3 regions of the Promicromonospora sp. NFX87 genome follow, and region 3 is predicted to be linked to each of the others. Evidence: predicted binding sites of a transcription regulator. Region 3 holds the regulator's gene; each other region holds the start of a gene.
What was found. Region 3 encodes LexA, which represses DNA repair genes until DNA is damaged. Its sites were predicted from a motif close to TCGAACANNTGTTCGA; they were not measured.
Positions count from the first base shown of each region.

Region 1 (3,272 bases), 2.0 Mb from region 3:
TCGAACAGGATGAGGTCCTTGAGGGCGAGCCGGCCGAGCACCGCACCGTCGGCCCCGGCGACCGCCCACTCGAGGCGCCGCTCCTGTGCCCACGCCTGCCGCCAGGCCGAGATCATCTCGTGTGCCTCGTCGACCGAGTCGATCCCCCGCACGTGCCAGCGCCGGATGTCCGGATCGGCGTAGGCCGACATGACGGCCCGGGCGTCGCCGTCGGCCCACGGGCGCAGCTCGACGCCCTCGCCGAGCGGGAACGTGGGCTGCGGGAGCCCGGCGAGAGTGCCGGGCGCGACGGTGGGCGGAACGAGCTCGGGCATGGCCACACGCTAACGCCGCGGGTCACGGTGCGGCGTGCGGGCCACGGCGCGCGCTCCATCAGAACAGGGTCTCGCTCCCGACGTCCGCGACCAGGGACGCCGCACCGGTGCCGTCGGCCCGCACCCCGGTGAACGCACCACGCGGGTAGTCGCCCTCCACGTGCTGTCCGCCCTCGTGCGCTCCGGCGGCCCGGGCACGATGCATGGCCGCACCCCCGAGCCCGCGCTCTGCGATCAGCGGCCGCACCCGCTCCCAGAGCCAGTCGCGGTAGCCCTTGTGCGCATAGGCGCCGCGCGCGTAGACCCGGCCGTAGCCCTCCACGAGGTGCGGGTGGTCCCGTTCGAGCCAGCCCAGGTACCACTCGCGGGCACCGGGCCGCAGGTGCAGCGGCAGGACGGTGACGCCGGTCGCTCCCGCGTCGACGAGGTCGTCGAGGAGGCGTTCGAGGTGGGCGAGCGAGTCGGTGAGCCACGGCAGGACCGGCGCGACCATGACGCCGCACGGCAGGCCGGCGGCCCGGATCGCGCGGATCAGGTCGAGGCGTGCGCGGGGCGTCGGCGTGCCGGGCTCGACGGCCTGCTGCAGCTCCTTGCCCGCTGGCGAGTCGGCGAACGCGAGCGACACCCCGAGACCGACGTCGACCTTCTGTGCGGCCTGGATCAGCAGCGGCAGGTCGCGCCGCAGGAGCGTGCCCTTGGTGAGGATCGAGAACGGCGTGCCCGAGTCCGCGAGCGCCGAGATGATGCCGGGCATGAGCTTGTAGCGGCCCTCGGCCCGCTGGTACGGGTCGGTGTTGGTGCCGAGCGCGACGGCCTCGTGGGTCCAGGACGGCTTGGCCAGCTCGGCGCGCAGCACCTGGTCGGCGTTGACCTTGACGACCACCTGGGAGTCGAAGTCGTGCCCGGAATCTAGATCCAGATATTCGTGGGTGTTTCGGGCAAAGCAGTAAAAACAGGCATGCGAGCAGCCACGGTAAGGGTTCACCGTCCACTTGAACGGCATCTGCGACACCACCGGCACCTTCGACAGGGCGCTCTTCGCCAGCACCTCGTGGAAGGTCACGCCCGCGAACTCGGGCGACCGGACGGTTCGCAGCAGCCCGGCGGTGCGCAACCCGGGCAGCTCGAGCCCGGGAAGCGCACCGTCGTCGTGGTTGATCGCCTGACCGTTCCAGCGCATACCTGATTCGAACACGCGTTCGAGGCATGGGTCAAGCCGGCGCCGTCCCCCGGTCTTCGAAATCGTTTAGACACGCGCGCGATACAACGCAGGCGCCAACGTCTGCCACCGTCTCCGGCGATTGATCTCACCATTGCGCCACTGCGCCTTCACCTGGAGCTCACTGTGAAAATCAAGAGACTGGTCGTCGCGGCCACCGCCGCCGCGCTCGTCGTGGGTGCCTTGCCCACGGCGGCGGCCGAAAGCTCCACGCCGGCGGTCATGGCCGACACGAGCGAAGCTCCGGCCCCGGTACCGGACGCCGACGTCACCCTCATCACCGGTGACCGGGTCTCCACCCGTACGGCCGCCGACGGCTCACCCACCGTCGCGTTCGAGGCCGCGCCCCGGCCCGACGGACGCCCGGTGAGCTACGCCGCCTTCGGCGACGCGGCGGGCCACTACTTCGTCGTCCCGTCGGACGTCGCCGGCCTCGTGCCCGCCAAGCTGGACCTCAGGCTCTTCGACGTCGGCGCGCTCGCGACGACGCAGGACGACGACGGCCGGCTACCGGTGATCGTGCGGACCACCACCGCACGGGGAGCACGGTCGACCGCACCCACCTGGCGCGCCCTCGACGTCGACGCCGACCGGACCCTCGAGTCCATCGACGCGGTCGCCGGCGACGTCCCTGCCTCCGGAGCCCCCGCGCTCGTCGACGCCGTCGAGGACGGCGAGGCAGTCAGCAAGGTCTGGCTGGACGCGCCGCTCCAGGCGTCGGACGTCGACTCCGCGCCCCAGATCGGTGCGACCAACGCCTGGGACCTCGGCATCGACGGCACCGGCGTGACCGTCGCGGTCCTGGACTCCGGCATCGACACCAGCCATCCGGACCTCGACCAGGGGGTCGTGTCCCTCGAACGGGACTTCACGGGCTCCGGCAGCACCGGCGACGCCCTCGGCCACGGCACGCACGTCGCCTCGACCATCGCGGGCAGCGGCGAGGCGTCCGACGGCGAGAACCGTGGCATCGCGCCCGGCGCCCGGCTGCTCAACGCCCGCGTCCTGAACGACCAGGGCGAGGGCGACGAGTCGTGGGCCATCGACGCCATGGAGTGGGCGGCCTCGAACCACGCGGACGTCATCAACATGAGCCTCGGCGTGCGCGGCGGGTACACCGACGGCACGGACCCGTCGGCCCTCGCCGTCGACTCGATCTCGGCGCGCTACGACACGCTCGTGACCATCGCGGCGGGCAACGAGGGCAACGGAGGCACGCCGTTCACGGTCACTACGCCGGGTACCGCGGACAGCGCCCTGACGGTCGGTGCCGTGACGGACTCCGACGGCATCGCGTACTTCTCGTCGATGGGACCACGGTTCGGCGACTACGCGCTCAAGCCGGACATCACGGCCCCCGGCGACGGGATCGTCGCCGCCCGGGCCGCCGGCACGACCCCCGACCAGCCGGTCGGCGACCACTACGCGGCGATGTCCGGCACCTCGATGGCGACCCCGCACGTGGCCGGGGCGGCCGCGCTGCTGAAGCAGGCGCGGCCGGACCTGGACGGCGAGGCCATGAAGTCGGTGCTCATGGGCTCGGCAGAGCCGGGCGGCAACTCGGTCTTCGCCGAGGGTTCCGGCCGCACGTGGGTGCCCGGGGCGATCGCGGAGTCGCTCTACGCGACGCCGGCCTCGCTCTCGTTCGGCCTGTTCGACTCCCCCCGGGCCGAGCAGGCGCCGCGGACGGAGACCGTGACCTACACGAACGACTCCGACACGGCCGTCGAGGTGCGGCT
Region 1 covers NZ_CP183413.1:2,022,755-2,026,026, reverse strand. Annotated here, with positions in the region: gene ACNYC2_RS09050 (GNAT family N-acetyltransferase) at 1-314, opposite strand, end outside; gene ACNYC2_RS09045 (Rv2578c family radical SAM protein) at 373-1,494, opposite strand; gene ACNYC2_RS09040 (S8 family serine peptidase) at 1,660-3,272, shown strand, end outside.
Region 1: a site for LexA is predicted at 1,502-1,517, ahead of ACNYC2_RS09045 (Rv2578c family radical SAM protein). Genes of this name have one in related genera too.

Region 2 (3,272 bases), 2.3 Mb from region 3:
TCCACCTTGTTGCCGCTCGCGGGGTCGAAGCGATGGGCCGCCGACGCCTTGAGCGTACGGAACGACGACTCCCCGTCGGACCGCCCGAGCACGCTGAACGTCTGCGTGCGCGGCTCCCACACGGCGGCCGGGGGCACTGAGACGACCACACGCTCGACGTCGGCCGCCGCGCCCAGGTCGACGGTGAGGTGCGCCGGGTACTGGCCGCCCGCGCCCTCCCAGTAGGAGCTCGCGTTCCCGTCGTTGGCGTTGCCCGCGACATAGGTCTGCGTCACCGACGACGCGGCGATCGGCTTGCCGAGCGCGAGGTTGGTGGCCTCCGCCGCGGCATACGCGACGGCGCCGAGGCCGAGCGGCGCGACGAGCGCGAGCGCGACGCCCGCCACGGCTGTGTGCTTCCAGGGGATTCTCATGAACGTCCTCGTTCTCCCGCCGAGGCGGGCTCGTCCAGCCGCGGGGCAGCATTGCCCGGCGAGAGTAGAAAGTTGCAGCGTGCGCACTGCTTTGTGCTCAGCGTCTGTCAATTTCTTGCGGCTTGCTGTACGGACGTTACGAGACCGCGCACTGGGCGTCAAGGGTGTGACAGGGGCAGACGCCGGGCGCGACAAGGGCGGGGCGGCGGGCGGAGCGCTCGTCAGAGCACCCCTCCCACCGCCCCCGCCCGGATCACTCGGTCGGACGCCGGTCGCCGGTCGCCGGTCGCCGGTCGCCGACGACCGGACGCCGGCTATCGGCTCACCGCATCCGGACCCGCGCCTTTCTGCTCGACGTCTCGCCGTGCTGGTTCGTAGCCACGACGGCGATCCGGTGCGGGCCCCGCCCGATACCGGTCACCGCGAGCGTCGCCTCCTGCTTCCTGGGCGTGCGGTCCACGAGCCCCACGGTCCGCACCACCTCGCCGTCGACCAGCAGTGCCATGCGCCGCGCGTTGGCGCCGCAGGCGATCCAGGCCTCGACCTCGATCCGCCCGCCCTCGGCGGCCTCGACCTCCACGGAGACCTTGCCCGGCACGCCGCGCGCCGGACCCGGCAGCTCCTCGCCGTCGAAGTTGAACGCCGCGATCACGGCACACGTGTAGTAGCCGCGGCTGAACACCATCGACGGGTGCTCGCCGTCGAGGTAGGCGGTGGTCGCCAGGAACCGGTCCACGCGATTCCCGTAGGTGTCGCCCCACGAGCCGACGTCGCCGCGCGGTGGCACGTAGTCGACGGTGTCGAGCGCGACGCCGGTGGCGCCGTCGAACACCGTGAGGGAACTCCGGCCCGGACAGCACGTAGCCGGCCGACGTCCGGGGCACACCGAGCGGCGTGCGCTCGCCGGGTCCTCGACTGGGTAGCCCGGCCCGGGTCGGCACCCCAAAGAGTTATCCACAGATTTAGGATCCGGCAAGCACATCGTACGAGTGTTCGAGATAATAGGTACAGCAAGGGAGCCAGAACTAGAGGCAAGTGATCGAGTCGGGCGGGGGTGGGAACGGTGGATCAGACGACGAACAGCGAACCCACCAATGGCCTGCCCGCTGCCGCCTCGATCGAGGATGTGCTGGCCCGGATCGAGAACGAGCTAGACCACCTCACCGCGCTGACGGACCCCGAGACCCTGACCGGATGGGACGCCCCGACGGTCGCTCGCCTGGCTGATGCGCACACCCGGATCCGTCGGCTGACCGGCCGCCTGGACGGGGTCCGCTACACCCTGCTACCCCGCATCGAGAACGAAGGTTCCTGGCGCTCGGGTGGCACTGCACGCACGTTCACGACCTGGCTGCGCCTGCGCGAAGGCATCTCCGCGTCCACGGCGGGTAAGGACATGACGATCGCCCGCCGCCTCGCGACCGCACTACCGGTCACGCGGGAGCGGCTGGTCGCCGGAACCCTGGGTGTCGACCACGCCCGCGTGATGACCGAGGTCGCACCGACGAGCGAGACCCGCACCGACGCACTGGCCTGGCTGATCGACACCCGCACCGGGCACACCACCACCCCCGAACAGTTCGTCCAGTCCGTTGCGGTCGACTTCCCCGACCCGTCCGAGGACCCCGACGGTGCCCGGACCCGTGAGCTGGTCACCCAGGTCCTGGAGACCGCGGTCACCGAGGGAACCCTGGTCACCGGTGAAGGCGTCGTCCTGCGTGAGGCAGGTGTGCTCAATGCGGACCAGTTCCGGAAGGTGGCCCGCCGGTTCGCGACCATCATCGACCCCGACACCGACGACATCGACGACGACAAGGCAGCCCAAGGCGAGTTCCTCGACCTGGCCAAGACGTTCGGCGGGTATCACGTGGCGGGGTTCCTGACCGATGAGCACGGCCTCCAGCTCACGACCGCGATCAACGCGATGATGGGTGCTCCGTCAGCGGAAGACACCCGAACGACGACCCAGCGCCGCGCGCAGGGTCTGGCGGATGTGGCGCGGGTGGTGCTGGACACGAACCAGGCCTCCCCGGGCGCGGCGATCGCACCGCACCTGAACGTCACGGTGTCCTGGAACGAGTTCGTCACCCAGGTCACCAGGACCCGGGACAGCCTGTGCCTGACCTGCGGGCAGACTGCGCCCGGGCGCGGCAACCGCCCGGGCGCGGGTCCAAGCGTCCCGGGCACCAGCACCAACTCCACTGGCACCACCGCCAGCACCAGCACTCGCATTGGCACCCGCTCGGGTGCGGATGTCGGTGCAGGGCCGGTGAGCACCGGCCCAGCGGCCGGAAGCCCGACCGGTAGTCCGGCGGGAAGCCCTGGCGGGAGCCTCACCGCAAGCCCGGGTGGAAATCCGGGTGGTGGCTGGAGCACGCCGGACACGACCGTGTCCGGGTTCTTGTCCTCCGGTGGCCCGATGTTCACCGAGACCGGCGGGCGCGCCCCGCGCGCGCTGGTGCGCCGGTTGGCGTGTCACAGCGCGATCACCCGGATCGTGTTCGGACCCGACGGCGCCGTCCTCGACGTCGGACGCGCCCAACGCACCGTGTCAGGCCAGATGCGCCGCGCCGTCATCGCCCGAGACCAACACTGCGTCTACCCAGGGTGCGACCAACCACCGTCACGGTGCGAGGTCCACCACGCCCTCACCCACTGGGCCGACGGCGGCGACACCTCCGTCACGAACAGTGCGTTGCTGTGCTGGTACCACCATCAGCTCGTCGATACCAAGGGCATCACCATGCACTGGACCGGCAAGGCCACCACCGACACGGCCGGTGCTCTGCTGGAGACCGGGTGGGCCTTCACCGACGCCCGCGGCCACCGCATCCGCCTCCCCGAACCCATCGAAGCCCC
Region 2 covers NZ_CP183413.1:1,693,586-1,696,857, reverse strand. Annotated here, with positions in the region: gene ACNYC2_RS07650 (CARDB domain-containing protein) at 1-413, opposite strand, end outside; partial or broken gene ACNYC2_RS07645 (hypothetical protein) at 1,030-1,291, opposite strand; gene ACNYC2_RS07640 (DUF222 domain-containing protein) at 1,477-3,272, shown strand, end outside.
Region 2: a site for LexA is predicted at 1,395-1,410, ahead of ACNYC2_RS07640 (DUF222 domain-containing protein). Genes of this name have one in related genera too.

Region 3 (3,272 bases):
GACGCCCTATGCCTGGGCGGCCGCCCGCTCGGCGCGCTCCGCACGGAGCGAGGTGATCGCGCTCTCGAAGTCCTCGAGCGAGTCGAACGACTGGTAGACGCTCGCGAACCGGAGGTAGGCCACCTCGTCGAGCTCGCGGAGCGGGCCGAGGATGGCGAGGCCCACCTCGTACGCGTCGATCTCCGCGCTGCCGTTGCTCCGCAGGGTCTCCTCGACACGCTGGGCCAGGATCGCCAGGTCGTCGTCGCTCACCGGGCGCCCCTGGCACGCCTTGCGCACACCCGCGGCGACCTTGTCGCGGCTGAACGGCTCCGTGGCGCCGGAGCGCTTGACCACGGACAGGCTCGCGGTCTCCACGGTGGTGAACCGTCGGTTGCAGTTCGGGCACTGCCGTCGGCGCCGGATCGACAGGCCGTCGTCGGCGGTCCGCGAGTCCACCACACGCGAGTCGGCGTGGCGACAGAACGGGCAGTGCATGCTCACTCCTGCGTGGTCGACCATCGACCGGAGGCCTCCGGTCGCGCCCCGACCGTAAGCGGGCAAACCACCCCCTTGCAACATAGCCGCAACATTCGTCGGCGAATCGAGGCCTTTCGTCACTCCTTGGGCAGGAGCAGCAGCTCCCCGACGCGCAGCGTGCCGGTCGACATCTCGTTCAGCTCCTGCAGCCGGCCGACCGCGTGCCGCACGTCCTCGCCGGGCCTCGCGACCTCCTGGGCGAAGCCCCAGAGCGTCTCTCCCGGCTGCACGGCATGCACCCGGACCTCGGTGGGTTCTCCCGGGGAGCTGGCGACCGCCGTCGCCCCCCACGTGACCATCGGCGCGAGCAGGAGCATGGCCAGCAGCACGAGGACCACGCGGCCACGCCGCGTGAGCCGCAGGCCGGCCAGGCCCAGCCGGTCGGCGATCGTGCGCCCTTCCGCCGGGGCGTACGCACGGAGCGCAGCCGGTCCGGCCGCCGGTGCGTACGCCCGGCCATACGACGGCGCATACGCCTGTTCATACGTCGGGGTGTACTGCCGCAGCGGGATCACGTCCCCCATGGCCCCTCCTCGAGGTGCAGAGCTTCTGTCGTTCATACAAGCGTTCGTCGAACGCCCGTACCATTGTGTAGCACGGGACACCGTCCATGTCGAGACACGCTCGAACATTCGTTTGAGCCGAGCGCGTTTGTGACCTAGAGTGGGTAGCGCACAGGAGAACATTTGTCGGAACGGGAGGGGCACGGGCATGACGGGACGGGACGGGACCAGCGACACGAGAGCCGTCGACACGGCAGCCTCCGGCGTCGCCACGCTGGACACGCCGGCCGACAAGGCGGTCGCTGACGTGCACACGATCTCGCCGACAGACCGCCTCACCGAACGGCAGCGCCTCGTGCTGGACACGATCCGGCAGTCGTTCGAGACGCGGGGCTACCCGCCGTCGATGCGTGAGATCGGCGAGGCCGTCGGGCTGGCCAGTCCGTCGAGCGTCAAGCACCAGCTCCAGATGCTCGAGAAGAAGGGCTTCCTGCGCCGCGACCCCAACCGGCCGCGTGCCATGGAGCTCGTGGAGCCGATGGCCGAGCAGGTCGACAAGCCGACCCGCGGCGAGATCCACTGGCCCGAGCCGCGCCGTAGCGGCCAGGTCCACTGGGGCGGCTCGGTGCCCGACGACGCCAGCACTCCCCCGCCGTCGTACGTACCGCTCGTGGGCCGTATCGCGGCCGGTGGCCCGATCCTCGCCGAACAGGTCGTCGAGGACGTGTTCCCGCTCCCCCGCCAGCTGGTGGGTGACGGCGAGCTGTTCCTCCTCAAGGTCGCCGGCGACTCGATGGTCGACGCCGCGATCTGCGACGGGGACTGGGTGGTCGTGCGCCAGCAGAACGTCGCGGAGCAGGGCGAGATCGTCGCCGCCATGATCGACGGCGAGGCCACGGTCAAGACGTTCAAGCAGACCGACGGTCATGTGCTGCTGCTGCCGCAGAACCCGGCTTACGAGCCGATTCCCGGCGACGAGGCCCAGATCCTCGGCCGCGTGGTCGCCGTCCTCCGCAGCCTCTGACAAGACCGCGAAGTAGAGCGCCTGTCCGCCCTGCGCAACGCTCAGCGTGCGTAGGGCGGACAGGCGCTCTACTTCGCGGTGCCGTCAGAAGCCGAACCGCCTCTGCACGGCCCGCACGTTCTCTGCCGAGGCACGAAGGCCCGCCAGCTCGTCATCGGACATCGGCACCCGCACGTTGTCCGTGACACCCCGCCGGTCCACGAGCGACGGCACGGACAGGCACACGTCGCTGATGCCGTGGTAGTCGTCCAGCAGCGAGGACACCGGCATGATCCGGCCCTCGTCCTTGAGCACCGCCTCGATGATGCGGGTAGCGGCCAGGCCGACGGCGTAGTTGGTCGCCCCCTTGCCGGAGATGATCCGGTACGCGGAGTCCACGACCTCGCGGTGCACCTCCGTACGGACCGCCGCGTCGAGCGGCGGCTTGCCGCCCAGCGGCTCCCAGTCGAGCAGCGGCATGCCGCCGATCGACGCCGAGCTCCACAGCGCGATCTCCGAGTCGCCGTGCTCCCCGGCGATGTACGCGTGCACGTTCCCCACCGCCACGCCGCAGCGCTCGGCGAGCACCACGCGCAGCCGGGAGGAGTCCAGGACCGTACCGCTGCCGAACATCCGCTCGCGCGGCACTCCGGAGATCTTGAGCGCCGCGTAGGTCACGACGTCCACCGGGTTCGTCACCATGACGTACGTGGCACCCGGCGCGACCTCGACGAGGCCGGGCAGGATGTCGCGCATCAGCCCGATGGTTCCCTCGGCGAGGTCGAGCCGCGTCTGCCCGGGCTTCTGCTTCGCCCCTGCGGTCACGACCACGACGTCGGCTCCCGCGCACACCGCAACGTCGTCCGAGCCGATCACCTGCGCCTGGGGCGTGAACATGAGGCCGTGCTGGAGGTCGAGCACCTCGGCCTCGACCTTCGCCCGGTTGACGTCGTGCAGGGCGATGGTCCGCGCCGAGCCCCGCGCGAGCGCGGCGAAGGCCAGCGTGGAGCCCACAGCGCCCGCGCCCACCACCGCGAGCTTGGTGGTACGGGCATTGGAGGGACGTACGGCCGGGATGTCCGAAAGGGCTGCCATGCCCCCAGGTTAGGTGTCGAGCCTCGCCAGCGCGGCGCGCACCAGCGCCGAGTCTGTGGTCGGCCAGAACCCCGGCATCGAACGGGTGAGGAACGAGGCGTAGCGCGCGGTCGCGAGGCGCGGGTCCAGGACGGCCACCACTCCCCTGTCGT
Region 3 covers NZ_CP183413.1:4,006,299-4,009,570, forward strand. Annotated here, with positions in the region: gene nrdR (transcriptional regulator NrdR) at 7-477, opposite strand; gene ACNYC2_RS18020 (LysM peptidoglycan-binding domain-containing protein) at 597-1,043, opposite strand; gene lexA (transcriptional repressor LexA) at 1,231-2,046, shown strand; gene ACNYC2_RS18030 (L-lactate dehydrogenase) at 2,131-3,120, opposite strand; gene ACNYC2_RS18035 (ATP-dependent DNA helicase) at 3,130-3,272, opposite strand, start outside.